4 regions of the Rahnella sp. NRRL B-41462 genome follow, and region 2 is predicted to be linked to each of the others. Evidence: predicted binding sites of a transcription regulator. Region 2 holds the regulator's gene; each other region holds the start of a gene.
What was found. Region 2 encodes Fur, which represses iron uptake genes when iron is present. Its sites were predicted from a motif close to ATAATAATGAGAACNACTATCAA; they were not measured.
Positions count from the first base shown of each region.

Region 1 (8,239 bases), on a different contig from region 2:
TGCAACGTCAGCGCTATCAACAAATCGTCCGCTCCACCATGGTCCTTTCCGTGACAGGGCTGATCGCCCACATCAGTAATCAGCAGCCTTCCAGGCTTTCTCCGGTGCAAAAATAAATCCCCGTCATACTTCGAGCCACAGATGCGTTGGCTGCGTTCAGTCACCCGAATCACTTACATGAGTAAGCTCATCGGGACTCCATCACTTGCCGCCTTCCTGCAACCCGAACTATTTTGGGGATTTGTTTTAGTTAAGCGCATGGCGCACTTCGCCGACCAGCAACCACAGCGCGGTTAATGCCATCATGCCGCCCATGATTGTGTTAAACATTTTCAGCTTCCATTCCACACGTAGCGCCTGACGTAATCTGTCACCCATCACGACCCACACCAGAATGCAGGGCAGATTGATCAGCGCGAAGCCGACACAAATCAGCAGCGTGTGATGCAGCATGTTGCCATCCGGCGGGGTAAACAGAATCGCCACGTTGGTCGCCATCAGCCACGCTTTCGGGTTCACTGCCTGAAATAACGCGCCATTAATCATGTTCATCGGTTGCTGTTTTGCGCCTTCTTTCGGCGAGCCGGAACGGTAAATTTTCCACGACAGCCAGAACAGATACGCACAGCCCACTGCCGCCATTGGCAGACGCACAACGGTCATCCAGCTCAGCAGAATCGCCAGCATGGAGGTCATCAGCGCACACTGCACCACGCAGCCCAGCGTAATTCCCAGCATCATCGGCACGCTGCGGCGCAGCCCGAAATTCACCCCGGAAGCCGCCAGCAACAGATTGTTCGGGCCGGGTGTAATTGACATCACGGTGACGTAACTGACAAAAGCGGTATCGATCATTTTGTTTTCCTGCATCCCCTGTTTTCCAGATAACCAGAGTAAACACTGCACAGGAAAGGTAACAGAACCAGAAATACGCTATTGTTATGGTTACAGATAGCATAACTAAAAACTGTACCCATGACTTTTCACGGAACTGACACCATGACTGATACAGCGGATTTCAGCGACACGCGATATAACCAACTGGCGGAACAACTGGCGGACGCTATCCGCCGTGGCACACTCGCACCGGGCAGTCGTTTGCCGTCCGTGCGACGCAGCGCACAAACCTGGTCAGTCAGTATCAACACCGTGGTAGCTGCTTACCGGCGGCTGGAAGATCGCGGCTTTATCGAGGCACGTCCGCAGTCCGGTTTTTATGTGCGTGCCGCGTTGCCCGCGCTGGACCATCAGCCGCAGGAACAGCCGCAGACGCCAGCGGCAGAACCGGCAGATGAAGTGCTGGATCTGATCGACAAAGTGTTCGCCTCGCAAATTGACCCCACCTACACCAACTTATCGCTAGCCTGTCCGCAGTCGAACGATTTTTACCCGACCGGAAAACTGGGGCGGATTATGTCGTCACTGCTGCGTCGTCAGCCCAATCTGATCGGGCAATACGCGCTGCCGCCGGGCAGCCCGGCGTTACGCCAGCAAATTGCGCGCCGTGCACTGACGCTCGGCATGATTTTAGAGCCTGCGGATATCACGATTACGCACGGTTGTATGGAGGCGTTACAGCTGGCATTGCGCGTTACCACCAAACCCGGCGACAGTATCGGGCTGGAAACGCCGACCTATTTTTATCTGCTGCCGATGCTGGCGAGTCTCGGACTGAAAGCAGTGGAAATCCCCACCGATCCGCAAACCGGCCTGTCGCTGGATGTGCTGGAAATGCTGCTGACCGAGAAACGGCTGAATGCAGTGATCGCCATGCCGACGGCGCAAAATCCGCTGGGCTTTACCATGCCACTGGCGGCGAAAAAACGGCTGGCGCGGCTGATGAACGATCACCAGGTCCCCCTGATTGAAGACGGGCTTTACGCAGAAATTCAGTTTGGCGCGACGCTGTCTCCGGCGGTAAAAGCCTTTGACCGTGACGGCTGGATCCTGTTTTGCACCAGCTTTACCAAAACGCTGGCACCTGATTTTCGCATCGGCTGGGTGGACGGCGGACGCTTTGCCGATAAGCTGCATAAACTGAAAGCGGTATCGTCAATGGCAGAGTCCGCCTTGCTTTCCCAAACGCTGACGTTGTTTCTGGAATCGGGCGGTTACGATCATCATCTGCGGGTTTTACGCAAACGCTACGCGTCGCAGGTGGAACAGGCGCGCGCGTTGATCGCCCGTCACTTCCCGCAGGGCACCCGCGCCACGCAACCGGCAGGCGGCTTTGTTATCTGGGTGGATTTCCCGCCGGGCGTCGATTGCGTCACGCTGTTCCGCCAGTTACTGAAAGATAAAATCTGCATGACGCCGGGACAACTGTATTCACCGAGCGGTCGCTACGCCAATGGCCTGCGTTTATCGTGCTGTTATGTTTTCGATACCCGCTATATTTCGGCGATGATCCGCATTGGCGAGCGGGCGTGTGAGATGTGTGGTTTGCCGCCGGGGCTGGCAGAAACGCAGGAGCAAGCTGAAGAATCGCACACTTCCTGATACACTGACGTTTATTATTCCCAATTTACAGTCTTGCCCGCTGCGGCATGAACGGATCTGAAACCATGAAAGAAGTCGAAAAAGCCGAGATTAAACGCCTCAGCGACATGCTGGATGCACTTAATCACAAAGATGCGACCGTGATTCAGGCAGGTAATGCTGAGTTAATTGCCAAGCACGAAGAAGAGAAAGAAAAACTGGCTGCCGAGATCGCGCGTTTGAAAGAAGTGCGTGAGAAAAAACTCAGCACCGAAGCGCAGAAGCTGGAAAAGCTGTTCAGCCGTGAAATCACCAAGAAAGAACAGGCTGATATGGGCACGCTGAAGAAAACCGTTCGCGGTATCGTGGTGGTTCACCCGATGACTGCGCTGGGCCGCGAAATGGGCCTGAAAGCGGTGACCGGTTTCGCTAAGAAAGAATTCTGAACTAACACGCCCTCCCCTGCGAAGGGGAGGGTTGGGGTGGGGTATTAAAGCAGAATCAAAGAGTTGAAGTGTGCTTTGACTCGGGTTTTGTCTTTATAACCCCCTCCCAGCCTCCCCTTTCGCAGGGGGAGGAGCAAAGAAAAACCCCTCCAGCCATGCCCGTTCTGTTTCTTATTTCCCAAACAATCTCCGCCCAAAATCCTCGATCTTGCGATTTACCAGCCGCATCTGCATGGTTTTACTCCAGCTCGCTGAAATCCCTGCAGCAGACATCAGACGGCGATACTGTTCCTCATCAAACGGCATGTTGAAGGCGATAGAAATCGCTTCTGCGACGGACACCTCACTGTTGCGCGTCAGCAGTTCCAGCGGCCGGTCGCCACTGACATTCCCCGTACTGACCACCCGATATAACCAGCCGCAGCGGCCGCTTTGTTGTAACAGCGGCGACAGGTTTTTGCAGTCGAGAAAATGGTTCAGTTTGTAGCAGGGTGCACGGGGTTGCGTGACCTGAATCAGCGCGTCGCCCCAGCGGAAAATATCACCGATATACACGTTATCTTCGGTCATGCCGAGTGTCGAAAGGTTTTCCCCAAACGCAGGCGGATGAAAACGGTCCTCTTCTTCGGGAAACTGCTGGCGCAACCAGGCGTAATGCTCGCGGGGAAAATGACACAGCGCGCGGTCAGCGCCACCGTGATAAGACTTCTCGGCCTGCTGATCGTTCTCCAGCCCGAGAGGCGTCAGAGCGACAGCGCCATCAACCTGACGTTTGGCAATCGCACTGGGTGAAAAGTCGGGATAATGTTCGATGGTACCGATGTACACGTCGGGATAATGCATAAGCTCTCCGCTGCTGAAATGTCACTCGCTCAAGCATAACCTGCATTCGGCAGCGGGAGTAGAAGGAATACCTGCGCACATGCGGGGTGCGCAGGTTCATCAGTCAGAACGTTTCCCAGTTATCCTGACTGGTTTTGCCTTGAACTGGCAGCGGCAGGGCCGGACGGCGCAGCGCGGCGGATGCCGGTGCGGCCAGCATATCGCCGTTATCGGCCAGGCGGAATACCGAGACTGCCTGCGTCAGCGTCGCGGCCTGATCTTCGAGTGAATCGGCGGCAGCGGATGACTGCTCAACCAGCGCGGCGTTCTGCTGTGTCGTGCTGTCCATTTCGACAATCGCCTGCGAAATCTGGCTGATACCACGGCTTTGCTCGTCAGAAGCAGAGGCGATTTCACCCATGATATCGCGCACATGCGAGACGGATTTCACGATGTCCTGCATGGTACGTCCGGTATTTTCCACCAGCTTCGCGCCGGTGTTAACACGTTCAACCGACTCGGCAATCAGCCCTTCGATCTCTTTCGCTGCCTGCGCACTGCGCTGTGCCAGTATGCGGACTTCCGAGGCGACGACTGAGAATCCGCGGCCCTGTTCACCGGCACGCGCGGCTTCAACCGCAGCGTTCAGCGCCAGGATATTGGTCTGGAACGCGATGCTGTTGATGACGGACGTAATTTCGGCGATACGTTTTGAGCTGCCGGAAATCTGCTGCATGGTGTCGACCACTTCGCCGACTTGTTTGCCGCCGAGCGTTGCGGTGCCCGAAGCCTCGCTGGCCAGTTTGCTGGCGTGATGGGCGTTATCGGCGTTCTGTTTCACCGTCGCGCTCAGTTCTTCCATGCTGGCGGCGGTTTCTTCAACCGCGGCGGCCTGCTGTTCGGTGCGTGAGGAAAGATCGGTATTCCCGGCGGCGATTTCAGCCGCCGCGTGAGAAACCTGTGAAACGCCGGAGCGGATTTCATAAATCATCGTACTGAGATTCTGGCTCATCGCGGACACCGCGTTCATCAGCATACCCAGCTCATCGCGACGTGTGGTTGGATGCGCGACAGTCAGATCGCCCCGCGCAATCGCCTCCGCCGTTTTCAGCGTATCGCGCAGCGGCTGGGCAATCTGGCGGGTGATTCGCCATGCAATGATAATCCCCACCAGCATTACGATCAGCGTAATCACCATCATGATCATCTGTGCATTACTGATGTCTTTATGCGTGTTATCCAGTTCATTTTTGAATATTTTTGCGACCAGTGTGTTCATCTCAGCGGCTTTTACTGTCAGCAGCTGCGAGTTCTTTTGTTCATCTTCGTAAGCCGGCATGTAGGCCATAACGTGATCTTTATAGGTCGCCAGCGCACTCATCAGCGGGGCGAGTGTGGCCTGCTGATCCGGCAACAGTAATGCGTTCAGCTTTTTAGCATTGGCCTGCGTATCATCAATTGACTTTAACAGCCTGGCTTCCGATTCCTTGTTGATGTTGAGCAACAGGCCGCGCACGTCATAACGCACGTTGATCAGTTTTTGAATGACTTCGGCCAGTGAAAGACGAATGGAAGGATCGGCATCTTCCACACGCAGCTGATCTTGTAAACGTTTCACAACGGCTTCGGTTTCGGAAAGATTCCAGCTGGCGCGTACCGCATCTTTGCGGTCGACGGCTTCTTTAAATGCGGCTTGTGCCTGCTGATATTCATGAATTTTTACCGGCACCTGCTCCAGTTCTGCCTGCCCAGCGGCATCCCATTTCAGCTTGTCTTTCGACTGCTCAATCAGTTGCGACAGCGCGTCAATGTTGTCCTGATTTTGTTTGAGATATGCCGGATTGTAATTGAGCTGATAAAGCGTACGGCTGAGGCGGGCATCATTGAGTAATGCGTTCATCTGATTACTGAAATCGACTTTTTCCGCACGCTGACTGATGTCGTTAAATTTAATCATTCCCGCAGTGGTAATGACGGCCGCGATCAAAAGCACAAGCCCGAAACCCAGACCCAGTTTGGTGCCGACCTTGAGATTGTTCATCCACTGCGAAAGACCCGATCCGTTACTCATAATCATTCTCCGTCAAACATCCCTTTTAAATAGACATGCGTTTTTGTGACGCCTTTGTGAACAATCTATCGGTAGGTTGTTTAATAAACTTTATAGGATCTGTGGCGTATTTTTGATTAATGCGAGCGGGGTCTAATAATGGTGGGAAACGGAAGAATAATTCGCTGTAAAACAGTGATCATGCATACAAATTCAGGACATAAAAAAGGCGGGTCACTGACCCGCCATTGGCGAAAACATCATCATGCCCGCGAAGGGCGGCAGGGCGAAATTACTTCGCTTCAGCCAGACGTTTTGCTGCTTCGTCCCAGTTTACAACAGCCCAGAAGGCTTTGATGTAATCAGGGCGTTTGTTCTGATATTTCAGGTAGTAAGCGTGTTCCCACACGTCCAGGCCCAGCAGCGGGTAACCGGAAGCGCCGGAAATGGCTTCGCCCATCAGCGGGCTGTCCTGGTTAGCAGTAGAAACAACCGCCAGTTTGCCGTCTTTCAGCACCAGCCATGCCCAGCCTGAACCGAAACGAGTGGTCGCTGCTTTCTCAAAAGTTTCTTTGAAAGCGTCAACGCTGCCGAAATCGCGTTCGATCGCAGATTTCAGTTCGCCCTGCAGGGTGGTGCCGGTTTTCAGGCCTTTCCAGAACAGGCTGTGGTTAGCGTGGCCGCCTGCGTTGTTACGCAGTGCAACTTTCTTGTCTGCAGGAACCTGATCCAGTTTGGTGATCAGTTCTTCAACCGGCAGTGCAGCCAGTTCCGGCAAGCTTTCCAGCGCAGCGTTAGCGTTGTTCACGTAAGCCTGGTGATGTTTAGTGTGATGGATTTCCATCGTTTCTTTGTCGAAATGCGGTTCGAGTGCGTCGTATGCGTAAGGCAGTGATGGCAGTGAATAACTCATGTTCATCGTCTCCATAGTGTAGGGCGGCACCGTCATTGTGAGCACCGCGTAATCAGTCGGATCATTATAGTTAATTAAATGATATTGAAAATGATTATCTATGCTCCATGCTTTGTGCGGGTACTCGTAAGCGCCTGTTATACGGGGCTTAGAACCAGATAACCGCAAACAATCCTAAATTGTCTAAAGGCACGCGGTGCTTAGAGAGAGTTAACGTAACCGCTGCGGATGTGTATACACCGTTGCCCGTCCCGGTTTACTGAAACCGACCAGCGTCAGATTGCATTGTTCGGCAACGTCGACTGCGAGCGTGGTGGCGGCGGAGACGGCAAACAGGATTTCGATGCCGCACATCGCGGCTTTCTGCACCATTTCATAGCTGGCGCGGCTTGATACCAGCGCGGCGCCGGATATCCAGTCGTTTTGTCTGGCACGCATACCGAGCATTTTATCGAGAGCTACATGACGGCCCACATCTTCGCAGCCACCCAGTAATTCACCTTCCGGCGTGATCCACGCGGCGGCGTGGGTACAGCCGGTGAGCTGGCCGATTTCCTGCACGGATTTCAGCTGGTGCAGCGCGTTGTCCAGATTCGCCAGATCAAAGGTTTGGCTGAACGGCAGCGGCGCGAGCGGGCGGAATAAATCGCCTAACTGTTCGATGCCGCAGACGCCGCACCCGGTGCGGCCTGCCATGGCACGTCGGCGTTCTTTCAGCCCGGCGAAACGGCGGCTCGATAATTCGATGTTAACCTCAATCCCGTTACAGTTTGGTGTCACCTCCATCCCGTAAATATCACTGACCGATTCAATAATCCCTTCTGACAGCGAAAAGCCCAGCGCAAAGGCCTGCAGATCTTTCGGTGAAGCCATCATGACCACATGCGAAATGCCGTTATAAACCAGCGCAACGGGCACTTCCTGAGCAATCCAGTCATCTTCCGGCTCATTGAGATGTGCGCGCTGCATCACCGTTTTTTGGCTGGCTCCGATGATCTGAGTCACTTTTTTGTCATCTTTTTCGCCCAGTTCGTTTACTTGATGGACATCCATTAGCAATAACCTTATAAACATTCCGGCTACATAAGCCGTACAAAAACTATGGGTACTTGGCTTTAATTTTAACGCTTCCGCATCAGCTGCGGAAAGCGCCAATTTGAAAAGCAATGTGTTAACAGATGATGGGAAGGAGTCTTTCATGCAAGTCAGCAGAAGACAATTATTCAAAATATGTGCGGGTGGTATGGCCGGCACCACGGCGGCATTATTAGGATTTACTCCTACCATGGCGCTGGCGGAAACCCGCCAATACAAACTGCTTCGCTCCCGTGAAACCCGCAACAACTGCACTTACTGTTCCGTAGGTTGCGGAATACTGATTTACAGCCAGGGCGATGGCGCGAAAAACGTCACTGAAAATATCTTCCACGTAGAGGGTGACGCCGATCATCCGGTCAGTCGTGGCTCGTTGTGCCCGAAAGGCGCAGGCGTGCTGGATTACATCCACAGCGAAGGCCGTCTCAGATATCC
Region 1 is NZ_JYDF01000008.1:7,675-15,913, reverse strand. Features, by position in the region: gene UC14_RS02610 (MltR family transcriptional regulator) at 1-116, shown strand, start outside; gene UC14_RS02605 (LysE family translocator) at 247-855, opposite strand; gene UC14_RS02600 (PLP-dependent aminotransferase family protein) at 1,000-2,499, shown strand; gene UC14_RS02595 (YibL family ribosome-associated protein) at 2,565-2,924, shown strand; gene yiiM (6-hydroxyaminopurine reductase) at 3,096-3,767, opposite strand; gene UC14_RS02585 (methyl-accepting chemotaxis protein) at 3,871-5,817, opposite strand; gene sodA (superoxide dismutase [Mn]) at 6,089-6,709, opposite strand; gene fdhD (formate dehydrogenase accessory sulfurtransferase FdhD) at 6,920-7,762, opposite strand; gene fdnG (formate dehydrogenase-N subunit alpha) at 7,908-8,239, shown strand, end outside.
Region 1: sodA (superoxide dismutase [Mn]) is a predicted target of Fur. The motif match lies at 6,788-6,810, and genes of this name have one in related genera.

Region 2 (8,239 bases):
TCAGTTCTATGGTGCAGAAGACCGCATCAGTGACAAGAATGATCCGAACAGTCTGTATGACGGTCTGGCATGGTTGCAGGCACTGACCTTTGGCTATACCACCGGGCAGTTTAACTGGCGTCTGGAAGGGACGATGGTGAAAGCGGAAGGGAATCAGGGCTACTTCCTGCAGCGCATGACCCCGACTTATTCTTCCTCAAACGGCCGTCTTGATGTGTGGTGGGACAACCGCTCGGACTTCAACGCCAACGGTGAAAAAGCAGTATATGCCGGCGTGCTTTATGATCTGGCGAAATGGGACCTGCCGGGGTTCGCGGTCGGTGGTTCGTACGTCTATGCGTGGGATGCCAAACCGAGCACCAACGCCGCTTATGACCAGAGCCAGCGTCTGAAAGAAAGCGCATGGAGCCTGGATGCGCTGTACACCATTCAGGAAGGGCGCGCCAAAGGGACGTTGTTCAAACTGCATTACACCCAGTACGACAACCATTCGGACATACCGAGCTGGGGCGGCGGTTACGGCAACATTTTCCAGGATGAAAAAGACGTGAAATTCATCGTTATCGCTCCATTTACTATTTTCTGAGGTCGCTATGTCGATGAATAAATTACTGATGATCATGGTTTCGGCTGTTTTGCTGGCCGGTTGTGCACCCACCGCCGATCAGGCACAAATATCCCAAACGCGGGAAGATTACCGTGCCTGTATCAATACGTCAGAAGGCAATCCGGACAAACTGGCATCCTGCGAGGTGTTACTGAATAAACTGAAACAGGAAAAAGCCCACCAGCAATTTGCGGAACAAGAAACGGTACGTGTGTTGGATTACCAGCGATGTCTGACGGCGCGTAAAACTGGCGACGGTCAGGCATATGCTGCTGATTGCGGGAAAATCTGGCAGGAAATAAAAACGAACAATTCACCTAAGTCGTGAATCTCAGCAGCGAAACATACCCCGGCTTGCCGGGGTTTTTTATGCCTGCTATCCGGGCTCAATCTGCGTCGATATCAGACATAAAAAAACCGCTTTTCAGCGGTTAATTTAGTCAAAGCCTGTGCAGATTACTGCGCAGGTTTATCGTTGTGCAAAGAGTCATCTTCGCGGCAATCGCCTGCTTCACAGTGACCGTACAAATACAGGCTGTGGTTGGTGAGCTTGATACCGTGTTTCTTAGCAATCTCACGCTGACGACCTTCAATATATTCGTCACGGAATTCGATCACACGACCGCAATCCAGACAGATCAGGTGGTCATGGTGATGTTGCTGGGTCAGTTCGAATACGGACTTGCCGCCTTCGAAGTTATGACGGGTGACAATACCGGCGTCGTCAAACTGGTTCAGAACGCGGTAAACCGTCGCCAGGCCAATTTCTTCACCCATATCAATCAGTTGCTTGTAAAGATCTTCCGCACTAACGTGATGACCTTCCGGCGCTTGCAGCACTTCCAGGATTTTGAGGCGCGGAAGCGTGACTTTTAAGCCGGCTTTCTTCAGTGCGGTGTTGTTGTCAGTCATGCGGATTCAGTCCTGTTACTATGTGCTAATCAAGTTGAGGCATGCAGCCTGTGGCATCGGCGGCACAAAATTATTCGTTTAGTCTCTTCGTTTAACGCAATGTGCCAATTCTCGTCAACGACAGCCTGTTAATAAAGATCACAAATTGCCGGTCACATTTGGAATGCAACGACTTGATCAATAGAAAAAACAGAGGAACTCAGTGTACCTTGATACGACCGAAAGTTACAATTTTGTAGCAGTTAAATTGTTAATTTCAGTAATAGTTTGGCCCTTCAATTGTAGAATAAATCCTCAGGGCCAACAGGGTTTTTAGCCAATAATTTCAGAAAGGCTAAGTTCTTCTGTGATCTGTTTCACCCAGGCATCAACACGTTCGCTGGTCAGTTCGGGCTGACGATCTTCGTCAATTGCCAGTCCTATGAAGTGCTTATCATCCGCCAGGCCTTTAGATGCTTCAAAGTGGTAACCTTCGGTAGGCCAATGTCCGACAATCACTGCGCCGCGTGGCTCAATGATATCGCGCACGGTGCCCAGCGCATCGCAGAAATATTCGGCGTAGTCTTCCTGGTCACCGCAACCAAACAGTGCCACCAGCTTACCTTCGAAATCTATCTCTTCCAGCGTTGGGAAAAAGTCGTCCCAGTCACACTGCGCTTCACCGTAATACCAGGTTGGAATGCCGATAAGCAAAATATCGAATTTTTCCAGATCCTCTTTGCTGCTCTTCGCAATGTCATGCACCTCTGCAACATCTTTACCCAATTGCTTCTGGATCATTTTTGCGATGTTTTCGGTGTTACCTGTATCGGATCCAAAGAAGATACCTACAACGGCCATAAGATTACCTAACCTCTTGTTCTCAATGAAGTGCTCTGCAACGCAGGCAATAATAATGCAGATGATAGCAAACTCGTGCGGCGGAGAATATGCTTCTGCTCGCCTTCTTAACTGGGAAATAAGTTTATCGGGCAATATTTTTATGTGTTATCGCCTTTGTGTGCTTTCACCTGCGGCGAATTAACCTCAGGCTTAATAAGGTCAAAAGCAAGTTTGAGAAATAAGTCGTCACAATACTAAATTTCGAGAACATTCCGCCGATAGATGATTCGGGAGCAATCTCAACATAATAAAGAAATCGATGCCCGGAGAGGTGTTCAAACATGTCCTGGGGCACTTGCCTGCTGGTTACCTGTCTTGATTCTCCGCATCCCCGTCAATCCTCAGGCCAGAAACAGACATGTTTCGAGAGAGGCATATCGTGCAGTTTTTAAAAAATATCACCATCAGGGCCGCTTTATTAACCATTCTTGGCATCTTTTGCGTCATGTGGGCAGGTGTTTCCCTTTACACCGTCACCTCACTGGACACACTGACCCAAAATACCAAAAATAGTACCGAGCTGGTCAACAATATGGCGCTGATCAATAAAGGAAATGATCAGTATTTTCGTACCGTGACGCGCCTGAGCCGCGCCGTGGCACAGCTTCAGGCCGATCCGTCAAAAGGTCCGGAAATTTTTGATACCGCCAAACAATCACTCAGCGGGCTGACGCAGGCACTGGCCAGTTTTAAAGCGGCACCGCATCCGGGGCTGGAAGATTCCTCCGTGCAGGAATTAATCACCAGTTGGGAAAATCTGATCACGCAGGGCGTCACGCCATTGTTCGACGCAGCCCGCAGCAAAAATACGGAGTCCTATAACCAGCTAGCCAATTCCACCGTACCTGCACTGAGCCGCAGCTTTGGCTCATCGATGGAGAAAGTCAGCGGTCAGATCGCTGTCGATTTTGATGCGGCACAACGGCAATCCACCCATCTGACGTCATTTAGCAAAGTGATTCTGCTGACGGCATTTGGTATCGGGCTGGTGATTTTATTGCTGACTGACCGTTATCTGGTGATGGCGCTGGTGAAGCCGCTGGATAAAATCCGCGGTCACTTCGCGGTGATCGCCAGCGGCGATCTGACGTTTTATCTGGAAGAATTCGGTAAAAACTGCGCCGGTAAGCTGATTCCGTTGCTGAACGAGATGCAGTTGAGCCTGGTCAATACCGTTCAGACCATCCGCAACTGCACCAATCACATCTATCAGGGCGCGTCAGAAATTTCAGCCGGGAACAACGATTTGTCTTCCCGTACGGAAGAACAGGCGTCGGCGCTGGAAGAAACCGCTGCCAGCATGGAAGAACTGACGGCTACCGTTAAACACAATGCCGATAACGCGCATCACGCCAGCCAGCTGGTGATGGAGGCTTCCACCACCGCGCAGAAGGGCGGCAACATCGTGGCAGACGTGGTCAGCACCATGAAAGATATCTCCGGCAGCTCGAAGAAAATTGCTGAAATCACTTCTGTGATTAACAGCATCGCTTTCCAGACCAACATTCTGGCGCTGAATGCTGCCGTCGAAGCGGCACGTGCGGGCGAGCAGGGGCGCGGTTTTGCAGTGGTTGCCAGCGAAGTGCGCAATCTTGCACAACGCAGTGCGCAGGCGGCGAAAGAAATCGAGCAGCTCATCAGCGAATCGGTTTCCCGCGTCGACAGCGGTTCGAAATTGGTTGAAAACGCCGGTCAGACGATGAATGAAGTGGTGCGCTCAATTACGCATGTCACTGACATCATGGCGGAAATCGCCTCTGCATCCGATGAGCAAAGCAAAGGAATCAGTCAGGTGGCGGTTGCCGTCACAGAAATGGACAGCGTCACACAGCAGAACGCCGCGCTGGTAGAACAGGCGTCGCAGGCTGCAGTATCACTGGAAGAGCAGGCTTCATTGCTGAACAATGCCGTTGCTACGTTCAAACTTAAAGATAGCGTGACGAGCGTCGGTTCACGTCCGGGGAAGTCAATTTCCGCACCGTTATTGCGTCCGGATACCAGCATGCTTTCGGCGAAAAGTGCTGAAAACTGGGAAACGTTCTGAGCAGGAAGACGTGAATTAATATGGAATAAGTAAGAAAAAACAAACGGGTAGCCTGAGAGGGTTACCCGCTTTTCAATCAGCCTTCATGACCGTTAAGATGCGACAGCAGCATCTCTTCAATCAATTCGCTACGACTGATATTGCGTTCTTCTGCCAGCTTATTGAGCATATCAACAGCATCGGCATTCATTTTCAGCTCCACACGACGCAGGCCGCTCGCTTTATCGCGGCGTAACTGGTTGCGCTTATTGATCCTGAGCTGTTCATCACGGGATAGCGGATTTGTTTTTGGACGCCCCGGACGACGGTCATCTGCGAACAGATCAATCGTCGTGCGATCCAGTTGTTCTTTTGCCATAGGTAGCGGTACAACCAGGGAAGTTTTTACATCGGAAAACCGCAAGCCGGTTCCTGACGAGCGTTTCACACATTTCGGGCTAAGAAACCCTGACCCAATTCACCTCCCGCGACTCACTGTGAGTAAACGGGGCGGCAAAATTATAGCGCGCAATCATACACTGGCGCACCAGGGGTTCACAACGCCTGATTACCCTGATTTCATGATAACTTCTTAAGTTGTGCAGACTTTTTGCACAATTTATCCCCAGGATGTTAAACCTCAGGCCGCATCGATGAAACGGTGCACCGCGCGCAGTACTGCATCGGGTTTTTCCGCGTGCACCCAATGACCGGCTCCCGCCACCACATGCGCTTTGGCCTGCGGAAATTGTCGGGCAATCGCGTCGCGATATTCATCCTGCACATACGGCGATAGCCCGCCACGGATAAACAGCGCCGGATGATCCCACGGAGGCACGTCTTCCCAGCCGGTAATAGTTTTGTATTCACTGAGCAGCACCGGCACGTTAAAGCGCCATTCTCCCTGCTGGAATGATTTGAGCAGGAACTGGATCACGCCGTCTTCCTTTATATACGTGCGCATGCATTCGGTAGCGGAGGTACGGTCGCGGAGTCCTGCCTCGGTCACGGCATTAATCGCCGCAAAAATCTCATCATGGCGACGCACGTGATAATCCACCGGCGCGACATCAATGGCGATCAACTTTTCGATACGGTCGGGGATCAGTGCCGTCAACGCCATCGCCGCTTTCCCACCCATTGAATGGCCGATCACAATGACTTTTTGGAAACCAACAGCATCCAGCGTTTCCACTAAATCCTGCGCCATGGCGGCGTAAGACATTTCATCAGAACGTCCTGACTGGCCGTGATTACGCAAATCCACCTGTAACACGTTATGCTGTTGTCTCAGGTCCCGGGCCAGAATGCCCAGATTATCAAGGGTGCCGAACAATCCGTGGATGAGCAAAACCGGCAGTGCAGTGCTGTCAGCGACTTCAGATTCTTGCAGGCGATAATGTAATTTCATAGAGAAGTTCATACAGATAAACAATCTCATTAGGTTATCATGACTTGCGGATAATTTTTTAAAACAGAAAGTTTCTGCCAGATGCCTGAGCGGGATTTGACTACCAGGAGCAGAACGGGCCGGAGCCTGCATGCAGCAAAATCGGGAAGTTGTCTGGATTTTACTTCGCGGCGCAATTCCTCTGTTTGTTACTGCGTAGAAATTTGTATAATCCTTTCGAATGAATTAAGTAGAAAAACAGTACTGGATAAAGATGAAAACTATTGAGGTTGACGAAGAACTCTACCGCTACATTGCCAGCCACACGCAAGCAATCGGTGAAAGTGCGTCTGATATTTTACGCCGTATGTTGAAGTTTACTGCCGGTCAGACCGCTCCTGCCGTACCAGTGACCACTTCTGTTATCGCCGGAACTGTCGCGCAGGAAAAACCTGCCGCCGCCGCCGCACCGACGTCGCGTGATAAAGTCCGCGCCGTTCGTGAACTGTTGCTGTCCGACGAATACGCAGAACAGACTAAAGCGGTTAACCGTTTTATGCTGATCCTCTCGACCTTGTATACCCTGAACCCTAAAGAATTTGCGACGGCGACCGACTCTCTGACCGGGCGCACGCGGACTTACTTTGCCGGTGACCAGCAAACCTTGCTGCAAAACGGCATTCATACCAAGCCTAAACACGTTCCCGGAACGCCGTATTGGGTTATTACGAATACCAACACAGGTCGCAAACGCAGCATGATTGAACACATCATGCAGCTCATGCAGTTCCCGACGGAACTGACTGACAAAGTTTGCGGCACCCTTTAATTTCAGCGTAAGGGAGAAGCGCCAGTGGCTAATCACCCCCGTGCAGGGCAACCTGCTCAGCAAAGCGATTTGATCAATGTGGCGCAGTTAACGTCACAGTACTACGTTCTGCAACCGGATCCGGCAAACACGGCGCATGCTGTGAAATTCGGCACGTCCGGCCATCGCGGTAGCGCGTTGCGTCACAGCTTTAATGGAGCGCATATTCTGGCGATTGCTCAGGCGATTGCCGAAGTGCGTAAAGAGCAGGGCACCACCGGGCCATGCTACGTGGGTAAAGACACGCACGCGTTGTCTGAACCGGCGTTTATTTCCGTGCTGGAAGTGCTGACCGCCAATGGCGTTGATGTCATTGTTCAGGAAAACAACGGGTTTACGCCGACACCGGCTGTGTCTCACGCCATTCTGACGCATAACCGTAACGGCGGCGCGCTGGCGGATGGCATCGTCATCACGCCTTCGCACAACCCACCGGAAGATGGCGGCATCAAATATAACCCGACCAACGGCGGTCCGGCGGATACCAACCTGACCTCCGTGATTGAGAAACGTGCTAACGCATTGCTGGCCGCGAAACTGACAGGTGTGAAACGTCAGTCTCTGGATCTGGCGTGGAAAAGTGGTCATCTGACAGCGAAAGATTTGGTTCAGCCGTTTATCGAAGGGCTGACCGACATCGTTGATATGGCTGCGATTCAGAAAGCGGGTCTGAAACTGGGTGTGGATCCCCTCGGCGGTTCCGGTATCGAATACTGGAAACGCATCGCGGAGCATTACAAACTGGATCTGACGCTGGTGAACGATGAAGTCGATCAGACTTTCCGTTTCATGCATCTCGACCACGACGGCGTGATCCGTATGGACTGCTCGTCCGAATCCGCAATGGCGGGTCTGCTGGCGCTGCGCGATAAATTCGATCTGGCCTTTGCTAATGATCCTGACTATGACCGTCACGGTATCGTGACGCCTGCGGGTCTGATGAACCCGAACCATTATCTGGCGGTGGCGATTCAGTATCTGTTCCAGCACCGTCCGCAGTGGGGCAAAGACGTTGCCGTCGGTAAAACGCTGGTCTCAAGTGCGATGATCGACCGCGTGGTGGAAGATTTGGGCCGTAAACTGGTGGAAGTGCCGGTTGGTTTCAAATGGTTCGTTGATGGTTTGTTTGACGGCAGCTTCGGTTTTGGTGGCGAAGAAAGTGCAGGGGCTTCTTTCCTGCGTTTCGACGGCACGCCGTGGTCTACCGACAAAGACGGCATCATCATGTGCCTGCTGGCGGCGGAAATTACTGCCGTTACCGGTAAGAACCCGCAGGAACATTACAATGAGCTGGCTGCCCGCTTTGGCGCACCAAGCTACAACCGTATTCAGGCACCTGCGACTCATGCGCAGAAAGCCGCGTTGTCTAAACTTTCTCCTGAACAGGTGAAAGCCGACACGCTGGCCGGTGACCCGATCACCGCCCGTCTGACCAACGCACCGGGCAACGGCGCGTCCATCGGCGGCCTGAAAGTGATGACCAAAAACGGCTGGTTCGCGGCCCGTCCGTCCGGTACAGAAGAAGCTTACAAGATTTATTGTGAAAGCTTCCTCGGT
Region 2 is NZ_JYDF01000081.1:44,555-52,793, reverse strand. Features, by position in the region: gene UC14_RS18525 (OprD family outer membrane porin) at 1-586, shown strand, start outside; gene chiQ (ChiQ/YbfN family lipoprotein) at 600-935, shown strand; gene fur (ferric iron uptake transcriptional regulator) at 1,064-1,519, opposite strand; gene fldA (flavodoxin FldA) at 1,832-2,359, opposite strand; gene UC14_RS18505 (methyl-accepting chemotaxis protein) at 2,781-4,445, shown strand; gene ybfE (LexA regulated protein) at 4,522-4,803, opposite strand; gene ybfF (esterase) at 5,065-5,847, opposite strand; gene seqA (replication initiation negative regulator SeqA) at 6,089-6,643, shown strand; gene pgm (phosphoglucomutase (alpha-D-glucose-1,6-bisphosphate-dependent)) at 6,668-8,239, shown strand, end outside.

Region 3 (8,239 bases), on a different contig from region 2:
CTTACTTACGCCAGTACCAGACCCGCGATAGAAGCAGACAACACGCTGACCAGCGTTGAGCCGTACAGCAGTTTCAGGCCGAAGCGTGAAACCACGTTGCCCTGATGTTCGTTCAGGCCTTTGATAGCGCCGGCAACGATACCGATGGAAGAGAAGTTTGCGAAAGACACCAGGAACACGGACAAGATGCCCACGCCGCGTGGTGAAAGTTCGGTTGCTACTTTCTGCAGATCCAACATCGCAACGAATTCATTGGAAACCAGTTTGGTTGCCATGATGCTGCCTACCTGCAAGGCTTCGTGACTTGGCACGCCCATCATCCACGCGAATGGATAGAAGACATAACCCAGCACGCCCTGGAAGGTGATACCGAATACCACGTCGAACAACGCATTCAGGCATGAAATCAGTGCGATGAAACCAATCAACATGGCTGCAACGATGATAGCCACTTTGAAGCCTGCCAGGATGTATTCACCCAGCATTTCAAAGAAGCTCTGACCCTGGTGCGTATTACCGATTTGCAGGTCTTCTTCTGAATCAACCTTATAAGGGTTGATCAACGACAGTACGATGAAGGTACTGAACATGTTGAGCACCAGCGCAGCAACAACAAAGCGCGGTTCCAGCATGGTCATGTACGCACCCACAATCGACATAGAAACCGTCGACATTGCTGTGGCAGCCATGGTGTACATACGTTTTTCAGACATTTTGCTCAGAATATCTTTATACGCGATAAAGTTTTCTGACTGACCCAAAATCAGGGAGCTGATGGCGTTGAAAGATTCCAGTTTTCCCATGCCATTAATTTTCGACAGAACCGTACCGATAATACGGATGACGAAAGGCAGTACACGAATGTGTTGTAAAATACCGATCAACGCAGAAATAAACACGATCGGACACAAGACTTTCAAGAAGAAGAACGCTAATCCTTTATCGCTCATGCCTCCAAATACGAAGCCGGTCCCTTCCGCAGCGAATCCTAATAATTTCTCAAACAAGTCTGAGAAGCCTTTCACAAAACCTAAACCAACAGAAGAATTCAGGAAGAAGTAGGCTAACAAGACTTCGATGACCAACAGCTGAACGATGAAGCGTAAACGGATATTTTTCCGGTCACGGCTCACCAGTAAAGCGAGTGCAGCGACAACGGCCAACGCTAATACAAAGTGCAATATTCGGGACATGGGTGCTCCAAATTAGAGGCAGGCTATATTTCGACGGTCATTTTATGTAACGCGTACATTTAAAACGTGAAGTCGATTGCAAATATAGAAATTACAGACACGAATTGCAACAAATCGCGGCCCATCACACAAAAAATCAAGATGTTAATAAAACTAAGCACAATTAGCATTCCTGTGCTAGTTTTATCATGTGCCGTAATGCGTTCTGAATCTGGCCCGTTAATGTCTGTTTTAGGAAAGTGCGCTGCGTCTGGCTTTCTGAAGCCGGGTGAGCGAATCACCCCCTCAGTTATTACCTTCTCGCTTACTGCTGCTGCCTATCAGAGTAATCACTCAGATCATTCCAAATGCACTTGATAATCATTATCAATTAGATATCATTGATGTAAGCGTAATAATTGTAAGGGTTAACTAACTATGCTGAACAGCCGGGCCGAATCTGCAGGCCGCGCGTCCAGAAAGATGAAGCTTTCACTGATGGGACCGGCCTTTATCGCCGCCATTGGTTATATCGATCCGGGCAACTTTGCGACGAATATTCAGGCCGGTGCTTCTTATGGCTATCAGTTGCTGTGGGTGGTGGTATGGGCCAACGTCATGGCGATGTTGATCCAGTTGTTGTCTGCCAAACTCGGTATCGCGACCGGCAAAAACCTGGCCGAACATATCCGCGATCGTTTCCCGCGTCCGGCCGTCTGGGCTTACTGGGTGCAGGCGGAGATTATCGCAATGGCCACCGATCTGGCCGAATTTATTGGCGCCGCCATTGGCTTCAAATTGCTTCTCGGGGTTTCCCTGTTACAGGGCGCAGTACTTACCGGGATTGCCACCTTTATTATCCTTGGGCTGCAAAAACGCGGGCAAAAGCCGCTGGAACTGGTGATCGCCGGTTTACTGTTGTTTGTTGCTGCGGCTTATATTGTTGAATTGTTCTTCTCGCAGCCAAGCATGCTGGCGCTGGGCAAAGGCATGTTAATCCCCGCACTGCCAACCGCCGATTCGGTGTATCTGGCCGCGGGTGTGCTCGGCGCGACCATTATGCCGCATGTCATTTATCTGCACTCTTCGCTGACTCAGCGGGGCGGCAAGGCGTCCAAAGCGCAGCGTTATTCAGCCACCAAGCTGGATGTCGGTATTGCCATGACTATCGCCGGTTTTGTGAATCTGGCGATGATGGCGACGGCTGCGGCGGCATTCCATTTCAGCGGACACAGCGGGATCAGTGAGCTGGATGAAGCCTATCTGACGCTGCAACCGTTGCTCGGCCACGCTGCCGCGACCACCTTCGGTCTGAGTCTGGTGGCAGCCGGTTTATCTTCTACAGTTGTCGGCACGCTGGCCGGACAGGTAGTGATGCAGGGGTTCGTGAAATTCTACATTCCGCTGTGGGTTCGCCGTACGGTGACCATGATGCCGTCTTTTATTGTGATCCTGATGGGATTAGATGCCACACGTATTTTGGTGATGAGCCAGGTATTGCTGAGCTTCGGGATTGCGCTGGCATTGCTGCCGTTGCTGGCTTTTACCGGTAACCGCAGCCTGATGGGCGAGATGGTGAATACTAAAACCGTGCAGTGGGCGGGGCGGGTCATCGTGCTGATCGTCGTCAGCCTTAACCTTTATCTGCTGACAGGTATGTTGAAATAACGCCTTCGCCAGCAACAGGTAATAAAAAACGGGACAGTTTGCGCTGTCCCGTTTTTGTTTTATTCCGTTGATTAATGGCGGTGATCGCCATGCCCGCCCCTGCGATCATCATGGCCGTGACCCCGATCCGGCCCGCGGCGGTGATCATAATGCGGACGTCCGTGGTCGCTGTGATGATAACGCGGTGGCGGCATCGGACGACGTGGAGGATGGCGTTCGTTCCACCAGCCATGATCGCGCCAGCGATAACCATCCCAGTAATAGCCACGCGGGCTGCGTGCACCATAGTGGTGACCACGGTAACCATTCCACCAGCCTGGGTTACGCCAGTCATAGCCGTCCCAGTAATAACCCCGCCTGTCGCGATCACCGATATTGATAGAAAGGCCCGGCGTATTCAGGCTGAAGCTGCTGGCCTGCACGGTGGGTACCGCCGCAGGGAGCAGGGTAAAGAACAATGTGGCAAAAAGTACCGGCTTTAACATGAGTGGCCCCAGATTCCTTATAATTTATGCTGACAGTTATAAGGGGAAGAGGGCACCGGTACTATTGCTTACAATCCTGTTTTGAATGATTTACGCGCCTTAACGGTTTACTTACGAATCCTCCATAAAGGCGCGTTTTTTATACCGCAGGGTAATCGCTTACACTAAAATCCCTTCGATCGCCGCCAGTTCTTCTGTGCTGAAATGACGGTGAGAGACCATGCCCACGGCATCGTCGATCTGGCTGGTTTTACTGGCACCAATCAGGACGGACGTCACGCGGTCGCCGCGCAGAACCCACGCCAGCGCCATCTGCGACAGCTTCTGACCGCGTGCCTGCGCAATATCATTCAGCTTACGCACTTTTGCCAGCTTCTCTTCCGTCAGCTGATCTGCTGTCAGGAACTTACTGCCGCTGGCTGCGCGGGAATCTTCAAGAATGCCCGCCAGATAACGGTCAGTCAGCACGCCGCCTGCCAGTGGCGAGAAGGCGATAGACCCGACGCCGTTATCCGCCAGCGTATCCAGCAGATCAGCCTCAACCCAGCGCTCGAACATGGAATATTTCGGCTGATGGATCAGGCACGGTGTGCCAAGATCTTTCAGGATTTCAAACGCTTTTTTGGCGCGTTCTGCCGGATAGTTCGACAAACCGACGTACAGGGCTTTGCCCTGACGCACGATCAAATCCAGCGCGGCCATGGTTTCTTCCAGCGGTGTATCAGGGTCAGGACGGTGATGATAGAAAATATCCACGTACTCCAGCCCCATGCGTTTCAGGCTCTGATTCAGGCTGGCGACCAGATATTTTTTCGAGCCCCAGTCTCCGTACGGGCCGTCCCACATGGTGTAACCGGCTTTGGAGGAAATAATCAGCTCATCGCGATAAGGCAATAAATCTTCCTGCAGGATGCGGCCGAAATGCTGTTCTGCCGAACCCGGAGGCGGGCCGTAGTTATTGGCCAGATCGAAATGGGTGATCCCATGGTCGAAAGCATGGCGGATCAGTTTCCGGCCATTCTCAAAATGGGCGTTATCGCCGAAGTTATGCCACAAACCCAGGGAAACGGCGGGCAGTTTCAGACCGCTCTGGCCACAGCGACGGTATTCCATATTCTCGTAACGGGTTGGACTGGCTTGATACACCATGTGAGTCCTTATAATAAATTCAGAAGTGAACAGAAGGTTATAAATGTCATAAAAAACCAATTTTAGTGTATGCGCTTTCACAAGCATTTCCAGCTAATCAGATCACATACGGAACAATCCTTGTGCGCAGGATCGTTGATTACCGTGACTATTCTTCCTGCCTATTACCTTTACTGCTGAATCCGCTTCCCTGCATTCACACAGTGCAGGGGTGTAACTCTGCGTTGCCATGCCTTATTTCGAATAATAAATGTGCTGTTCCCCGGTTTGGAGTAATACTCATATTAGTGGGATTAACTGGTTACTTTATTTTTCTCAGAGGATCGTCATGGTTAATGAATACACAGTAGGTGACTATCTCTTAGATCGTTTATCACTCAGCGGGATCTCCGAGTTGTTTGGCGTGCCGGGTGACTACAATCTGAAATTCCTCGACAGTGTGATTAATCATCAGCAAATCACCTGGGTCGGCTGTACCAATGAATTAAATGCCGCCTATGGCGCAGATGGTTACGCCCGTACCAAAGGTATTGCGGCGTTGCTGACGACGTTTGGTGTCGGCGAACTGAGCGCACTGAATGGCATTGCCGGTAGTTATGCGGAATATGTGCCCGTCGTGCATATCGTGGGTGCGCCAGCACTGACGTCTCAGCGTAAAGGTGAGCTGCTGCATCACACGCTGGGAGATGGCGAATTCTGTCATTTCATGCGGATGTCAGCTCCGGTCAGCGTGGCGCAGGCGTCCCTCACACCGGAAAATGCCCTGGCTGAAATCGACCGTGTGATTGAAGAAGTGATGTACAGCTCGCGGCCGGGTTACCTGTTATTGCCCAGCGATGTGGCCGCGTTGCCGGTCAGTACCCGTGCGCATGCGTTACCTGCGCGTCAGCCGCCTTTCTCGGCTTCTTCTCTGGAAGCTTTTACTGCCGCCGCTGAAACGCAGTTGCGGGGTGCAAACCGTGTTTCGTTGCTGGCGGATTTTCTGGCAGACCGCTTCAAGGTTAAAAAGGCGCTGGAACAGTGGATGGAAGAAGTGCCGCTGGCGCATTCAACGTTGCTGATGGGTAAAGGTTTATTCAACGAGCAGCAGGCGCATTTTGCTGGCACTTATTCGGGGGCCGCCAGCGCACCGTCAACGAAAGAAGCGATTGAAGGGGCTGATGTGGTGATCACGGTCGGGGTGAAATTTACTGACACCATCACCGCCGGTTTTACCCAGCAGCTTCCGTCCGGAAAATGCATCGACCTTCAGCCCTTTTTTGCCCGCGTGGGCGATAAGATCTTCCATCAGCTGCCGCTCGAAAAAACGGTCAGCGTGATGCACCGCCTGACCGCTGAACTGGCTTCCGGCCGGACGCCTTATCCTGTTAAACACAACGCATTGCCGTTGTCGCACGATAACAGCCTCGGACAATATGCCTTCTGGCAACAGATTCAGGATTTCCTGCAACCGGGAGATGTGCTGGTCGCTGAGCAGGGCACCGCCTGTTTTGGTGCGGCGGCGCTGAATTTGCCGCAGGATTGCCAGTTCGTCGTCCAGCCGTTATGGGGCTCAATCGGTTTCACGCTGCCCGCCGCATTTGGTGTACAGATTGCCGTACCGGATCGCCGTGTCGTGCTGCTGATTGGCGATGGCTCCGCACAGCTCACCTTGCAGGGATTAGGTGCCGCCATCCGTTATGGCCTGCCGCCGATTATTTTTGTGATTAACAATGACGGTTATACCGTCGAACGGGCGATACACGGCGAAACCCAGCGCTACAACGACATCGCGCAGTGGAACTGGACACAGTTCCCGGCGGCCTTCGGCGGTAAAGAAGTCTTCAGTGCGCGGGTGGATTCGCCGCAGGCGCTGAAAGAAGCGATAGCAAAGGCCACCGCACGGCGGCAGATGGCCTGGATAGAAGTCATTTTGCCAAAAATGGATATTCCTGAACTGCTCAACTCAGTGACTAAATCGCTGGCGCAGCGTAACTCAGGGCAATAAATCAGTTTCCGGTGATGGCGGGACAGTCAGCTGGTCGATGAACCACCAACCCGCCGGACCGGGCTGATTGTTTTTACTCCAGACCGCATCCACCGATATCTGCTTCGGCCAGCCGCGCATCGGCAGGCTGACCAGTTTGTCATGTCCGAACTGTTTCACCAGCCAGTGCGGCAGTGTCGCCCAGCCAAATCCCTGTTCCGCCATTTCCAGCAACATCAGATAACTGGGCGCTGACCAGATCTGACCCCGCGCCCGAGGCATTTCACGACGGCTGTAAGGCTGCAGGCAAAGCTGGCGGAAGGTGTGCAACTGCTCCGGTTGCAGATCGGTGATTTTTGCCAGCGGATGTTCACGGCTGCAAAATACCGACATATCCGTTTGTTCCGGTAAACGCGCCACACCAATGTCCGGCGGATAACTCGCCTGTACTTCCACCATGCCGACATGGGCACGGCCAGACTGCAACAGGTCGATCACATCCTGATCTTCGGCGATCTGACATTCAAATTCGATATCCGGATACCGGCGTTCAAACCGGCGCAGCAGCGCCTCGTGGTGAGTCGGCTGGTAAGTGTCAGACAGCACAAACGTCAGGCGGGTTTCCACCTGCGTCGATAAACGCACCGCCAGTTCATCGAGGCGTTCGCTGGCCGCCAGAATCGCCTGAACGTGGCTGAGCACGCGTTGTCCGGCTGGTGTCAGCACCGGCTGGCGACTCTGGCGGTCAAACAGTGTTACGCCCAGATCCACTTCCAGATTGGCGATCGCCGTACTGACACTCGACTGACTCTTGCGCAGTTTACGCGCCGCTGCTGAAAACGATCCGGTATCGGCCGCTTCGACAAAAGCCATCAGGGCTTCCGGTGAATAGCGCATCAGGTACTCCTTCTGATTCTGATCTATCTATTTTATCGATACTTTCTATCTTTTAACTATCTTATTTAGTGATGATAATGACTGCCTGTGACAGCCGTCACGTAACAATGATCAGGAATCAGGCAGGTTTTTATGTCTAAGCAAACACGGAATATCTCTCAGAAAACGTTCGGCGAACGCATTTTCCACGCGGTGGGTTTTGAAACAATCGCGGTACTGATTTCGGCACCGGCAGCAGCCTGGGCGCTGAACAAACCGGTCTGGGAAATGGGCGCGCTGGCGATCATGCTGTCGACGACAGCGATGGTCTGGAACATCGTTTATAACAGCCTGTTCGACAAATTCTGGCCGGTTTCCCGCGTGGTGCGGACATTTAAAATCCGCGTGGCGCACGCGCTGGGGTTCGAAGGTGGATTTATTATGATTGGTCTGCCGGTTGCCGCACTGTGGCTGGGGATCGGGCTGCTGGACGCCTTTATGCTGGAAGTCGGGTTCTTCCTGTTCTTCCTGCCGTATACCGTGGCCTACAACTGGGTTTACGACACGTTGCGCCAGCGCTGGATGGACCGCCGTCTGGCCGCAGAGGATTGCCCGGCCAAACATTAATCCGCATCGCTGAATGCACAAAAAAGCCCGCCGACATTTTCTTTGTCCGCGGGCTTTTTGTCGGTTATGGTTTTGCCATCCGCATAAACACAGGGTGTGCAAATGAAAACGTTAGGGTTGATTGGTGGCATGAGCTGGGAATCTACCGTGCCGTATTACCGCATGATTAACGAGCATGTGAAGCAGCAACTGGGGGGATTGCATTCTGCCAAACTGTTTCTCTACAGCGTCGATTTTTATGAAATCGAAAAGCTGCAAATGGCCGGTGACTGGCAGCAGGCAGGTGAAATTCTTGG
Region 3 is NZ_JYDF01000062.1:150-8,388, forward strand. Features, by position in the region: gene UC14_RS15970 (NupC/NupG family nucleoside CNT transporter) at 6-1,193, opposite strand; gene UC14_RS15975 (Nramp family divalent metal transporter) at 1,611-2,840, shown strand; gene UC14_RS15980 (DUF2502 domain-containing protein) at 2,912-3,325, opposite strand; gene mgrA (L-glyceraldehyde 3-phosphate reductase) at 3,485-4,474, opposite strand; gene UC14_RS15990 (alpha-keto acid decarboxylase family protein) at 4,803-6,461, shown strand; gene UC14_RS15995 (LysR family transcriptional regulator) at 6,450-7,337, opposite strand; gene UC14_RS16000 (multidrug/biocide efflux PACE transporter) at 7,470-7,943, shown strand; gene UC14_RS16005 (aspartate/glutamate racemase family protein) at 8,046-8,239, shown strand, end outside.
Region 3: UC14_RS15975 (Nramp family divalent metal transporter) is a predicted target of Fur. The motif match lies at 1,541-1,563, and genes of this name have one in related genera.

Region 4 (8,239 bases), on a different contig from region 2:
AGGGTTGAGGTTGAGTGGATGATATTTTTTGCAGCAAGCGGCAGGAAAAAGCTGAAAGTAAAGGTTGAAATATTAGAGAGTCGGAAGCCTGGCCCTCGTTTGCATTTAAGCGACAACAACGAGTGAATGAGAGAAGTGTGTTATTTTCGATCAACAGCCCAAACATGGACTTTACCATTCGCGCTCCCCGCAGTGTTATTAACGGCACCTGCCGTACACCTCGTGAAAACTACCGCTTATAAATGTCAGTATAATGACAGCTGAAACATTTGCGTTACCAAAATGTAAAAAAGTTTGTGGCTGACGTCAATAGGATCATGAGGATCTTTTTCAGATCCTCTTTAATCGTGCTGAATTTCTCTCAGCCCAGCAGATTATTTTTCTTTTCATTGATGAAGTAACTGTTAATGCCTTCCGCCAGCGCATGCGCCATTTTCTCCTGAAACACCGGCTCACCCAGTAATTTTTCTTCCTGTTTATTGGTGATGAAGGATGTCTCCACCAGCGCGGAAGGAATTCGCGGGGATTTCAGTACCGCAAATCCCGCCTGTTCAGGATGCGGACTGTGCATGTGATGCACTTTACTAATAGTTGCCGCCAGATGATGGCCAAAATTCAGGCTGCGATGAATGGTTTCGTGCTGGTCGAGATCAAACAGCGTTTCTTTAAGGTATTGATCGTCCGTTTTAAAATCGTTGTCATACAACACATCTGCGCTGTTTTCGCTTTGCGACAAATAGCGCGCCATCGCACTGCCCGCCCCGTGTTCAGACAGCGCGAAAACCGACGCACCGGAGACCTGATCGTTGGTAAAACCGTCGGCATGAATTGAGATAAACAGATCTGCCTCATGCTGATGCGCCAGGCTGACGCGGTGATACAGCGGAATAAATACGTCATCCTGGCGCGTCAGCACCGCCTGAATACCGTGCTGTTGATCAAGCAAGGTTTGCAGTCGTTTGGCGATGTGCAGCACCACGTGTTTTTCATAGGTGCCTTCGTTGCCGATCGCGCCCGGATCCTTTCCGCCATGCCCCGGATCAATCATCACCAGCAGCGGTTTCTCTGCCCGAGGTGCAGCGGTGGTGACGGGCAAAATCTCGGCGTCAGGGCTTTCTCCGGCTATCGTCACGTTCAGCACACCGTTTTCCGTGCTGCGCGTAATCTTCGGTTTACCGTTTACCTGCAACACAATGCGCGCCACTTGCGGGCTGAAGTGAGCAATCCTCCCCTCTTTTATCCACGAAAATTTCTGCCTGACCACCGTCAGCGCATGCTCCAGTTCCGGTGGAAATGACGCCATCGGCATATCAATCACCACTCTTTCCGGCGCACTGAGCATAAACACCCGGCTGTATTTATCCGCTGCCGGTAACGCCAGGTAAATCTGACTGGCGTCTGATGTCATGGTAATGCGCACGGCTTTTTGGGCGGCATACAGGCGTGGTGCCGTCAGGGAAAGTCCGATGCCAAAGATCAGTAATTTTCTGCGGGCATGGTTGATGGTCATAACAGTCTCGGAGCAGGCATCGTAATAAATCAGTTTGACGATTTATCATCATGACATTGCTGAGATTTTTTGGGATGCAGCGGAGTATTAACAGGCGGTGAATTGCGTAACGAAGCGTAAAAAGGATTTCTGGATTGAGCTTCTCCCCCTTCGCAGGGGGAGGCATTAAATTACGCTTCGATTAACGATTGACCGAGATAGTGGCTTTCATCTTTATTCCCCGGCAGCGTGAAGAAAAAGCCGCCGCCATTCGGACGGATATACTCTTCAAGCGCTTCGCCGTTCAGGCGTTTCTGCACGGTCAGGAAACCTTTTTCCAGGTCATGCTGATAACAGACAAAAATCAGCCCCATTTCCAGTTGCCCGGAATGGGTCACGCCAAGCGAATAGCTGTAGCCACGGCGCAGCATCAGGTTTTCATCGGTGGCTTTGGTACGCGGATTCGCCAGACGGATATGTGAATCAAGGCGGATGATCTTACCTTCCGGGTCTTTTTCGTAATCCGGCACATCGTGCTCTTTTTCCATCCCCAAAGGTGCGCCGGTGGCTTTGTTACGCCCGAAAATAGACTGCTGCTCCTGCAACGGCGTACGGTCCCAGGATTCCACCTTGAACGGGATCAGACGTGTGGCCTGATAACTGCCGCCAAGCGTCCACGCCGGTTCGCCCTGACCGGCGGTGACCCAGACGGTTTTATCCATCAGTGGTGTGTCTTTCGAGTCAGGATTCGCCGTGCCGTCTTTAAAGCCCAGCAGGTTAATCGGCGTTTCTTTGCCCTGACTGCGCGCTGCGTGGGACGAAATAAAGCCGTCACGACGCCAGCGCACACTGAGTAAATCCGGTGTGTACTTGATGATGTCACGCAACGCATGCACCACCGTATCGTTGTTGTTGGCACAGATTTGCAGTGACAGGTCACCGTGACAGAGTGTGGCATCCAGTGAATCATTCGGGAAACGCGTCATGCGCTGCAATTTCAGCGGCTTATGCGGCGCTAATCCAAAGCGTTCATCGAACAGGGAATCCCCCACCGACAGCGTCATGGTCAGGTTATCCGGGTAGATTTCTGCCCCCATCACGCCGGAATCCATCGGCGGGAATTTCGGATCCATTGAAGGTGCGGTGCCACCCTTGGTCAGGAAGGCAAACCGTGAATCAAGGAGACGGAAAAGACGCTCCAGATCGGCTTTGTTGGTGGCCAGCACGTCAAAGGAAACCAGCATCATCGACGCCTGTTGTGGCGTTAAAATCCCTGCCTGATGCTCGCCGTAATAAGGTTGCCTGCCCCAGCGTTCGTCCGGGGAAACCGTGCCTGGCGTGTACTCTTTTTTTGCGCCGGGTGTTTTCTCAGCCTGCGCCGTGGCAGCGCCGCCCAGGGCAAATGCCCCGCCTAACAATCCCACACCTTTCAGCAAACTGCGGCGGGAAGAAGAAACGTCGTTCTGATTATCGTTTTTGTGACTCATTGCTATGCCTCGTTATAACGCTCCTCCCCCTGCGAAGGGGGAGGTTGGGAGGGGGTTTTAATGATAAAACAGGGGGTTATGCATACTTCGGCTGCTGGATTTTTCTTTAATACCCCACCCCACCCTCCCCTTCGCAGGGGAGGGTGCTAAGGAGTTTAATCTAAACCAAGCACACCGCGCAGTTTGGACAAGTCTTCTGCCAGCGTGGTGATCGGCCCTTTCATTGCGTTACGGTCTGCATCAGACAGTTTTTCATAATTCTCGTAACCGTCTTTGGTTTTGTATTTATCCAGCAGCGCATCGACGGTTTTGAAGTTAGCGTCGATTTTATCCAGCAACGGTTTATCGGCTTTGACCAGTAACGGACGCAGCAGATTGACGATTTTTTGTGCGCCATCAAGGTTGGCACGGAAATCCCACAGGTCAGTGCGGCTGTAACGGTCTTCTTCGCCGCTGATTTTACTGGCGGCCACTTCTTCAATCAGGCCCGCCGCGCCGCCGACCACTTTGCTAGGCGGGAAAGTCAGGTCTGCGATACGTTTTTGCAAATCAACGGTATCGGTATAAAGCTTGTCAGCAAAGGGTTCGGTGCCTTTGGTGGTTTTGTCCGCGAAGAGAATTTTCTCCAGACGGTGGAAACCGGTGAAGTTAGGATCTTCGGCTTTTTTCTCGAAATCATCTTCACGGGCGTCGATGCTGCCGTCCAGATCAGAGAACAGTTCGGCAATCGGTTCGATGCGCTCATAGTAAACACGGGTTGACGCGTAAAGGGATTGTGCTTTCGCCAGATCACCCTTCTTCACTGCGTCGGTAAAGGCTTTGGTATGCGCCACCAGTTCAGCGACCTGCTGCGTCACATAGACTTTGTATTCCGCAATCGGGCCAACCAGCGCCATGGCGTCAGGCTTACCGGAAGCGGCTGTCCCCTCGGCGGTGACAGTCAGTTTGCCTTTCGGATTGCTCAGCAAGCCACAGGTCATGTCGTATTCGCCCGGTTCAAGGTTAGCCGTCATTTTTTGCGTGAAACCCGGTGCCACGTTTTCACGTTCTTCCACCACCATCACGCCTTTCAAAATTTCCCATTCCAGGTTTTTCTGACTGTTGTTATGGATAACAAACTGGGTTTTACCGGCGGGCACGGTCAGCGCCATCGGTTCACATTGTTTGTCGTTAACAGCAATTTTGACCTGACGAACATCAGCAGCCAGCACGTTGGCGCTCAGCGCAAAAGCCGGCAGGGATAACAGTGCAATCTGTAAAGCTTTACGGCGAAAATGTGTCATGTACAACTCCGTGACAAAGGCAAGATGATGGAAAGGTTTAAGGATCAACGTCGTGTTTTTTGCCCGGCAGAGGCCGGCGCGGCCACAGGCGATTTACCTTGTGGCATAAAGAACAGGAACAGCGCAGGGATCAGATACAGGAAGTACACCGCGACTTCGCTGACCGTCGGGGCTTCCTGATAGCCAAACATCCCTTCCAGCAACGTGCCGAATAAAGAGTGCGTGGATAATGTGCCGCTCAGATCAAAAGCAATATCCTGCATACGGTTCCACAATCCGGCTTCATGGAAAGCGCGAATAGCCCCCGCAGCCAGCCCGGCGGCGACAAACAGAATGAACAGGCTGGTCCATTTGAAGAACTTCGCCAGATGCAGCTTCACCCCGCCGTAGTAAATCAGGAAACCCAGCACGATGGCCGCGCCAAGCCCGAGCACTGCGCCGATCGGCGCTTCGATGCCGACGTCCTGCTGGAAGGCCGCCAGCAGGAAAAACACCGATTCCAGACCTTCACGCGCTACCGCAAAAAACACCATCGCGACCAGTGCCCAGCCCTGACCGCGGCCGGAATTCAGCGCATGATCAATCGCCCCTTCCAGATGCACTTTGATAGAACGCGACACTTTGCGCATCCAGAACACCATATAAGTCAGGATGCACACCGCAACGACGGCGACGATACCTTCAAACAGCTCCTGCTGTTTTTGTGGAAACTCACCGGTCGTGGCATTGATGAAAAGACCGAGCGCCAGACAGAGTGCGGCAGCGATGAAAACGCCAATCCAGACCACACCGAGCCACTGCCCGCGTTGCGTCCGTTTGAGATAGCTGGCAATCAGGCTGACGATCAGTGCAGCTTCCAGCCCTTCGCGAAACATAATGAGAAACGGAACGAACATGACGAGCTCCCGAGCCCTGAATTCTGACGAACAACAGAATGTGTAAGGTCTCTGTAAAGAAAAGTAAAAAGAAACGATAGTGATTATCATTCTTGCCAAAAGAAATACAAGAGGTAACCGATCCTTTTTTTGAAGCGTGATCGGTAAATAGACAGGAAAAATCAGGTCAGGGGGTTTATCTGGCGGAAAATGCTGAAAACCGGGGGCTGAATGCCCCCGGTCTGAGTGTCATAAAAGTAAAAAACCGTTAAATAGTATTATATTCCGCTTCCGCAACAGTGAAGCGCTGTTCCACGGCGGCGGAAGGTTTACGCCCCGCCAGGCTGACAATCCAGATAGCCAGAGACGCGAAAATAAAGCCGGGAATGATTTCATACAGTTCGGCCCAGCCGTATTGTTTCCACAGGATCACTGTCACGGCACCGACGATCATGCCTGCCAGTGCACCGTTACGCGTCATACGTTTCCACATCACGGAAATCAGGATCACCGGTCCGAATGCTGCGCCAAAACCGGCCCATGCATAACTGACTAAACCGAGAACACGGTTTTCCGGATTGGCAGCCAGCGCAATCGCGACCAGCGCCACAACCAGCACCATCGCACGCCCTACCCACACCAGTTCGCGCTGGCTTGCGCCTTTGCGCAGGAAGGCTTTATACAAATCTTCGGTAATCGCGCTTGAACACACCAGCAACTGACAGCTCAGGGTACTCATCACCGCCGCCAGAATAGCGGACAGCAAAATACCGGCAATCCAGGGATTAAACAGAATTTTCGTCAGCTCGATGAACACGCGCTCACCGTTTTGCGTCACGTTGCCCGCTTCGCCCGGATTATTGCTGAAGTACGCAATCCCGAAGAATCCTACGGCAATGGTGCCCGCCAGACACAAAATCATCCATGTCATGCTGATACGGCGCGCGCTGCGGATAGTTCGGTGAGAATCGGCCGCCATGAAGCGCGCCAGAATATGCGGCTGACCAAAATAGCCCAGCCCCCAGCCCAGCAATGACAAAATCGCCACCAGATTCATGCCCTTGAACATATCGGTGTATTCAGGGTTTTTGGCATTGATTACCATCATCGAGGTATCAATACCGCCAACTGCGAGGATGACGATAACCGGTGTCAGGATCAGCGCGAAAATCATCAGGCTGGCCTGCACGGTATCAGTCCAGCTGACTGCCAGAAAACCGCCGATAAAGGTATAAATGATGGTCGCCGCCGCACCAGCCCAAAGTGCAGTCTGGTACGTCATGCCGAAGGTGCTTTCAAACAGACGCGCACCGGCCACGATGCCGGAGGCACAATAAATGGTGAAGAACACCAAAATCACAATCGCGGAGATAATGCGCAGCAGCTTGCTGGAATCTTCAAAACGATGGGTAAAGTAATCCGGCAGTGTCAGCGCATTATTGTTGGCTTCAGTGTGCACACGCAGCCGTCCTGCCACCAGTTTCCAGTTCAGGTACGCGCCGATGGTCAGGCCAATGGCGATCCAGCTTTCCGAAATCCCGGAAATAAAAATCGCCCCCGGTAATCCCATTAACAGCCAGCCGCTCATGTCAGAAGCACCGGCTGAAAGCGCCGTCACCACGCTGCCTAAACTGCGTCCGCCCAGAATATAATCATCAAAGTTTTTGGTTCGTAGATACGCGATGAGCCCAATAAAAATCATCCCGAAAATATAAACACAAAACGTCACCAGCATCGGTGTGTTCATTGTCATTCCATTCTCCACTTCTTATTTTTTGCGATGTTGTCCGGCAGCTGTCTGTCCTGAAGCACTCCACCAGAAGTGCCGCTAAAAACCTGCCGGGGCGAGATGATGGCTGAAACCCTGTAAGGTTGCAGCAAGACTCTCCATATTTTTTACGTAGTCACTGACTCTGTGTGGTTTTTGTTCAAAATTACTGTCGGGCCGGATACTGGTTTAGCCTGATCCACTTTTCAATATTTTTAACATTTCAAATACACAAAATTCACCCTCCATCACAGTTATCCGCAATACCGGTTGTACTTTGCACTGACAAAAGTTGCACCTGATGCAACCTTTGACATTCTCCTCAGGTGAATGCAGGCAAGATCCATGCCGTTATTTTATTGTTAAAAATGCCAGACAAATCACAACAGGCATACTTCATGCATTAACAGGGTTGCACAAGGTTGCAACATAGAAGATATTGCTCAGCATAAAATAACGAATTCACCTGAAATTTTTTATATGGAGTGTTTGCGCATGGGTATGACGACGATGGGCGTGAAGCTGGATGAAGGTACACGCGACAGGCTTAAAGAAGCGGCTCACAAAATTGACCGCACGCCGCACTGGCTGATCAAACAAGCGATATTTTCCTATCTGGAACGACTGGAAAATGGCGATACGCTGCCGGAAATTCCGGCGCTGAATGGCGCTGCGCCTGAAGGTATGGAAGATGTCGCTGTGCAACTGGTTCAGGAAGCCCATCAGCCGTTCCTTGATTTCGCCGAGCAGATCCTGCCACAGTCAGTCAGCCGTTCTGCCATCACTGCCGCCTATCGCCGCCCTGAACCTGAAGCCGTGTCGATGCTGCTTGAACAGGCGCGTTTGCCTGCCCCGCTCAATGATGCTGCGCTGAAACTGGCTGCTGACATTGCCACCAGACTCAGGAACCAAAAGAGTGCAAACGGCCGCGCCGGCATGGTGCAAAGCCTGCTGCAGGAGTTCTCTCTGTCTTCTCAGGAAGGCGTGGCGCTGATGTGTCTGGCGGAAGCGCTGCTGCGTATTCCCGACAAACCGACCCGCGATGCGTTAATCCGCGACAAAATCAGCAACGGTAACTGGCATTCGCATCTGGGCCGCAGCCCGTCGCTGTTCGTTAACGCCGCGACCTGGGGTTTGCTGTTCACCGGCAAGCTGGTGGCGACGCATAATGAAGCGAGTCTGTCAAAATCGCTGAACCGCATTATCGGCAAAAGCGGCGAACCGCTAATCCGCAAAGGTGTGGACATGGCAATGCGCCTGATGGGAGAGCAATTCGTGACCGGCGAAACCATCGCCGAAGCGCTGGCCAATGCCCGCAAACATGAAGAAAAAGGTTT
Region 4 is NZ_JYDF01000138.1:5,610-13,848, forward strand. Features, by position in the region: gene UC14_RS24380 (hypothetical protein) at 1-178, opposite strand, end outside; gene UC14_RS24385 (N-acetylmuramoyl-L-alanine amidase) at 362-1,510, opposite strand; gene efeB (iron uptake transporter deferrochelatase/peroxidase subunit) at 1,681-2,976, opposite strand; gene efeO (iron uptake system protein EfeO) at 3,132-4,259, opposite strand; gene efeU (iron uptake transporter permease EfeU) at 4,304-5,155, opposite strand; gene putP (sodium/proline symporter PutP) at 5,403-6,887, opposite strand; gene putA (trifunctional transcriptional regulator/proline dehydrogenase/L-glutamate gamma-semialdehyde dehydrogenase) at 7,398-8,239, shown strand, end outside.
Region 4: efeU (iron uptake transporter permease EfeU) is a predicted target of Fur. The motif match lies at 5,229-5,251, and genes of this name have one in related genera.